DNA from 2 places in the Leuconostoc sp. DB-1 genome. Region 2 is predicted to be linked to the other one. Evidence: predicted binding sites of a transcription regulator. Region 2 holds the regulator's gene; the other holds the start of a gene.
What was found. Region 2 encodes Rex, which represses fermentation and respiration genes when NADH is low (regulators of the CRP and FNR family bind a similar motif). Its sites were predicted from a motif close to TTGTGAANTANTTCACAA; they were not measured.
Positions count from the first base shown of each region.

Region 1: a site for Rex is predicted at 1,868-1,885, ahead of adhP (alcohol dehydrogenase AdhP). Genes of this name have one in related genera too.

Region 1 is NZ_JABFNJ010000001.1:1,637,863-1,641,290, forward strand. It holds gene HFP47_RS08065 (MFS transporter) at 1-405, shown strand, start outside; gene HFP47_RS08070 (lactoylglutathione lyase) at 411-743, shown strand; gene adhP (alcohol dehydrogenase AdhP) at 797-1,849, opposite strand; partial or broken gene HFP47_RS08080 (MFS transporter) at 2,020-3,290, opposite strand.
Region 2 is NZ_JABFNJ010000001.1:1,494,792-1,498,219, reverse strand. It holds gene tsaD (tRNA (adenosine(37)-N6)-threonylcarbamoyltransferase complex transferase subunit TsaD) at 1-905, shown strand, start outside; gene HFP47_RS07370 (redox-sensing transcriptional repressor Rex) at 1,008-1,658, shown strand; gene HFP47_RS07365 (peptidoglycan bridge formation glycyltransferase FemA/FemB family protein) at 1,665-2,702, shown strand; gene HFP47_RS07360 (HAD-IIB family hydrolase) at 2,769-3,428, shown strand, end outside.

The DNA of each region.
Region 1 (3,428 bases), 140 kb from region 2:
TTTTTCAAGAAACTAACAACAAAACAATTAATTGGCATTTCTGGTATTGGTATTGTGTTAATTGCTGCTGTACCCCTTTTTTATCCAAATGGTGTTTTATGGATACTAATCATTTTTTTATTTTCATACATTGAAGCTAAAATCAATCCAAAATTAGGGGCAATCTTAATGAAGCGAACCGATCATAATCGCTTGGCGGGTGTTTCTGGTCTAATTAATACATTCGTTATGTCGGCCACGCCACTTGGTCAAATTATTTTTCTCGGCACCGCAAACATCTATTCACCAAATATTTCTTGGTTCTTCATGGGATTTGTCGCATCACTGATTACCATTTATACAATCTTAACTCGCCAACAAGATATGGAACTGGTTGAAAAAACCAGAGAATCCGCTATACTATAATTATTATGAAACCACGTAAACTAAACATCAAAACTATTCCAGCTGCTGACATCAACCGTGCTTATCGCTTTTGGCGTGATGTATTTGATTTACCGCAATCTGGTCACCAAAGTGGTCGGCACCTTGTGATTGATGGCGAAGATATTGTGTTTGTCACCGGCAAACCAACTGACCGCCTAGAAATGCTCGTTCGTGATCACCAAGCTGATTTGGTAAAACACTTACGTAACAATTTCATCCCAATTATTGGCGAGCCAGAAAAAAGATTTGGAAACAAAATTGCCTTATCAATACATGATTCCGAAGATAATTTAATTGTTTTAGAAGCCAATGTTTAAGATCAAAATAAAAAGCGTAAACAGCTATTATAGTTGTTTACGCTTTTTTACTATTAAAGTGTTGTAAAATCAATGACCTTACGACCAGTAATTGAACCGGCTTTCATTTCATCAATAATTTCATTCATGTCTTGGAAGGCAACTGTCTCAACAATTGGCTTAACTTTTCCTTCAGCACCAAATTGGAAAGCTTCCTTTAGGTCTGCACGTGTTCCAACCAATGAACCGCGAACTTCAATACCATCAAGGACTGTTTTAGCAATATTCAAAGCCATATCACCTTGTGGCAAAGCAACGGCTACAAGCTTGCCCATTGGACGAAGCACATTCACAGCCTGGGAGAATGCAGCATCGTTAACAGCTGTCACTTGAGCATTGTGAACGCCGCCAGTTAATTCATTCACCTTAGCTACAACATCTTCCTTCTTACGATTAACTAGTACTTCCGCTCCATTAGCTTTTGCGGCTGCTAATTTATCATCGTTTCCATCAATAACTGCAACGTGAGCACCGAAAACACTGTGTGCATATTGAACAGCCAAATTACCTAGACCACCAGCACCGTGAACTGACACCCACTCACCAGGCTTAGTTTCACCGACTTTCAAGGCTTTGTACATTGTAACACCAGCACAAGTAATTGATGTCGCTTCAACAGGGTCTAAGCCTTCTGGTACTTTAACTGCATACTTAGCATTTACAACAACTTGTTGTGACATTGCGCCATCAATTGTGTAACCAGAATTACGCACCTTACGGCAGAACGTTTCGTTTCCTGAGACACAGTAATCACAAACGCCACAAGCGTCATAGAACCAGGCAATTGAAACACGGTCACCGACTTTAAGGTAATCGCTAGCACCTTCACCTAATTTAGACACGCGTCCAACACCTTCATGTCCAATAACTCGACCAAAATTACCGTTCCGTTCACCGATCTTGTTAGGGTCACCGAAATCGCCGTTTGCACAGTGCAAATCAGTGTGACAAAGGCCAACGTATTCAACATCAACCAATGCATCTCCAAATGCTAACGCACGTGGCTGCCAATCCTCGATCAAATCAACATAACCATCATTTACGTTACGAACAACTGCTGCTTTCATTTTTAACCTCTTTCTTGTATGTGAACTTATTTACAATTAATTTTACCGCTTTTTGTCATATTTGTAAAGTATTATTTACTACGCATCTCCTTCCGTTAGTGACTCGTTTCACATAAATACCCAAAAGAAAAAGAACATTATCATTAAATGTTCCTTTTAATTTTATTGAATTATTGGTCAGTATTTAATTTTTTAAATCCAGGAATTGTTAACATAAAAATTAAACTAATGACGTACATTAACGATAAACTCAGCATCACGACTGCCACACTATAATTGTCCATAATCCAACCAATCACAACTGATGAAAAGGCACCAATAGCACGGCCAGATCCCATCAAGGTATTGGCTGCAGTTGCTCGAATTTCCGAAGGATACAATTGACTAATAACTGCGCCAAATCCACCATACATGCCGTTAGAGAAAAATCCAACTAACGCACCTAAAATTGTTAATGTCCACATATTATATGCAAATGTAAAGACATAAATCATAAGCGCTGAAGCTACTAAGAATATGGCAAACGCGCGTCGGGGACCTATGGTGTCTAGAATCGTACCAAAAGTAAGCATACCAACCGCCATACCAATAATAATAGGTATCATACCAAGATTGACGTATCCTGCTGTAATTGTTTCTGTGATACCCAATTGCTTCCGCATAATTGTTGGCAACCAGTTCATCAATCCGTAATAGCCCGACGTTTGAATAGTCAACATCACAATTAACACAAAAGAAGTATAAGCGCGTTTGGGGTATTGGCAATCGTTTTAAAACTAAATTTCTTTTTACCAGTCTTGTAGTCAGCTTGCAGTTGCTCAAATTCAGGTGTTTCTTTTAAGTGTCGTCTCACAATGTATACAACGATTAGTGGCAAAAATCCTAACATAAACAAACCACGCCAACCAAAGGAAGGCATAATTAATGTTGCTAAAATTGCCGCGAGTATGGCACCCACTTGTCCGCCAATTGCAGTAATAGAGCTCATACGGCCTACACGACTAGCTCTAAAGCTCTCAGCAATCAATGCCATACTTACACCATACTCACCACCAGTTCCCATCCCCAGAAGGAAACGAGCTGCATAAATCGTGTGCGTGTTATCCAAAAATGCCAAGATAACTGTCGCAAAGGTCACGAGCATAATAGTATAAGACAATACTTTAACACGACCGATACGGTCAGCTAAAATACCAAACAAGAGACTTCCTAATAGTGCTCCCCAGTTTGACATTGCTGCAATAATTCCACCCTGTGCACCAGTAATGTGTAGTTCGGCAATCATAGGCGCCAATGCGAAAGATAGGAATGTTGCGTCCATATGATCCAAAGTAAATCCTAGGGTTGTTGATCCAAGAACCACCTTTTGTTCGCTGGTCATTTGAGCACCAGTCTCTACCTGATCTTGCTGCATTACGTTTTCGGACTGACTAATTGTCATATATTGTTTTCCTCCAAAATGTCTGCTCACTGGCAAACGTTATTTTGTCCGTTAATTATTAAACCATATATACAGTAATTAATCAATCAAACGTTTAACAATTTTTAAATTATTGTACAAAAAAAGCGCTTTCGCGCT
Region 2 (3,428 bases):
CACATCAACGCTTTGGTGGTATTGTTCCTGAAGTGGCCAGTAGACATCATATTGAATGGATTACTCGGGTACTAAATGATGCTTTAAACACGGCTCATGTAGAACTCAAAGCGCTTGATGCGGTTGCTGTGACATATGGGCCGGGACTAGTCGGCTCTTTATTAGTTGGTTTAATGGGGGCGAAAACATTTGCTCTGGCGCATGGTTTGCCAGTTATTCCAGTTAATCACTTAGCAGGTCATATTGCGGCGGCAAATTTTAACAAGCCAATTAAATATCCAGCGATGGCATTAATGGTTTCTGGTGGACATACTGAACTTGTATTGATGCGTGAAGAAAACCAATTTGAAGTCATTGGCGAAACACGTGATGATGCAGCTGGAGAAAGCTTTGATAAAGTTGGGCGGCTATTAAATTTGCCGTATCCTGCTGGGAAGACAATTGATGAGATGGCTCATAGAGGCCAACCAACCATTAAATTTCCAACTGCCATGGCACATGAAGATAACTATGATTTTAGTTTTTCTGGTTTGAAGAGTGCGGTAATTAATTATGTACATCACGCCAATCAAAAAGAGGAAACAATCAATCAGAATGATTTGGCGACTAGCTTTCAAAATGCTGTTGTTGATGCATTAATTGGTCGGACAAAACGAGCATTAGAAAATTTTCCTGTTAAAAGTTTTGTATTAGCTGGTGGTGTCGCCGCAAATTCTCAATTACGTGAAGAATTGACTATGCTATTAAACGATTTTCCAAAGACAGAATTTATCCCTGTTCCGATGCAGTATACAGGGGATAATGCAGCAATGATTGGTGCTGCGGGTTATTGGAATTACAAGAAAAATATTTTTGCTGATTTAGATTTAAACACGGATCCGGGATTGGATTTTGAATTGTTATAATCCTGACATCATTGTGAAAACATCACTATCTTTTGGTAAAACCTTTTATATATGGTATACTAGTTATGCAAAAGTTCACAAGTTTAATTAATGGAGATAATTATGACTCAACAACCTAAAATACCGCGTGCAACTGCTAAGCGGCTACCTATATATTTTCGTTATCTAACATTCTTACATGATGCTGGCAAGGAACGGATTTCTTCCTCAGAGTTGAGTGAAGCTATTAAGTTCGATGCGGCAACAATTCGTCGAGATTTTTCATATTTTGGTGCGCTAGGTAAGCGTGGCTACGGTTATGATGTCAAAGCGCTTTTAGATTTCTTCGCTAATGTATTGGACCAAGACAGCTTAATTAATGTGGCTTTAATCGGTGCTGGTAATCTTGGACAAGCTTTATTAAACTTTAATTTCCATCAATCATCAAATATGCGTATTGCAGCAGCATTTGATGCAGACGAAAAGCGTACAGGCACAATTTTGTCAGGTGTACCAATTTATTCAATGGAAGAGTTACAAGAGCAAATAACAGCACAACGTATCAATATTGCCATTCTAACGGTTCCACAAGGTGTTGCACAAGAAATTACCAACCAGTTAGTCGAAACGGGTGTCAAAGGTATTTTGAACTTTACACCAGTACGTGTGACTGTTCCAACTGGTGTTCGTGTGCAAAACGTTGACTTAACAAATGAATTACAGACGTTAGTTTATTTCATCGAAAACTACGGCTCAATTACGACAGGACTATAATTTCACATGACTATTTTAAATTTAGATGATTCCAAAAAAGTAACTGATTATCAGCAATTCGTTCGTGAAAATCCCCGTGGACAAGTAACACAAGATCCATTGTGGGGAGAGTTGAAATCTAACTGGGGACACATTTATGTTTACCACGAAACTGACGGAAAAATTGATGCCGCTATGTCTATTTTAACCGTCGAAGCAGTACCAGGAAAACTATTAGCTTATGTTGGCCGAGGGCCAGTAGCTGATGTTGAGGACATTGACTTGATTAAGTCAATGATTAATGAAGCATTGACAGCTTTGCCAGATAATGTATTTTTGGTACGTATGGATCCTGAGGTGTCATATTCTGATGCATTAAATCAAAAGTATCTTGATGCTGGATTTAAAACAAGAAATAAACAAGTTAAGCATATGCATGGGAACATTCAACCACGTAAGAATGTTGTTTTGTACTATGATGGTCGCGGTGAAGGGGCTAAGCCCATTACAAATGAAGATGAGTTAATGCTTCATTTTAAGCCGAAAGTCAGAAATGATATTCGTCGTGCTTTTCGTGACGGGGTTACTGTTACAAGTGGTGATAGTGAAGAAGACATTCGCGCATTGTTTGATACATATGTGTCGATGGCGAAGAGCCATGGCATTACCCATCGACCAATTGACTATTTCTTACGAATGCAAAAATTATGGGCTGGTACGGGATTATTCCGTGTTTATCTAGCGCATTATGAAGATCAAGTTATTGCCAGTGGCCTTGGATTCTCTTATGGCGATGAGATTTGGTACATGTACGCTGGTTCATACCGTGAATTTGGAAAGCATAATGCGCCTGCTGCTATCCAATACGAAATGCTCAAATGGGGACTTGAATTAGGCAAAGTTGAGTACGATTTTGGTGGCATTGGTGAATTTGATAATTCAGATGGATTATACAAATTTAAGCATGAATTTGCTTACCATGATCCCCATGCTGAGTACATTGGTGAACTAGATTGGGTAATTGATGAATCTGGTTATCAAGAATATCTTAAACAATTTGAATGAAATTAGCGCTTAACGGCGCTTTTTTGGTACAATTGAAAGATAGTATTTACGAGTAGGAGACAAGTAATGTCAATTAAATTAATTGCGTCGGACATGGATGGCACGTTTTTAACGGCAAATGATGAATATAGTCAAGCTAGATTTGAACGCGTTTTATCAGTTATGGAGACACGCGATATGCGTTTTGTTGCGGCTTCAGGGCGTCAAGTTAAAAATCTACAACAATTGTTTGCCCCAACAATTAATAATGGCTTTGAAATGGATTTTGTTGGTTCCAATGGTGCAGTTGTATCAACATTTGAACAACAATTGTATTCAGTACATTTGTCAGCTAATCAATTAGAAAAGGTCATTGACTGGAATGCTAAAAATCCGGAGTCAGCGGAAAACATTATTATCATGACAGGTGATAAAGGAACATATGTGTCTAACCATGCGACAGGTCAAGTCGCGGAAATGGTTTTTCAATTTTATCCCAACGTCAAGCAAGTTGAAAAATTAATGCAAGTTGATGATCACATTTTGGGTATTACTTTTGTGTGGCCAAATAATGAAGTGCATCAACATGTGTCTGCGCTGAGAAATATTTTTGGCAACGAATTGCATGCAACTGGGTCAGGATTTGGCTCTGTTGATGTTTTAGGAAAAGGTGTGGATAAGGCAGCCGGACTACAAGTTTTGCAAGATTACTACAATGTTTTAGATAGTGAAGTAATGGTGTTTGGC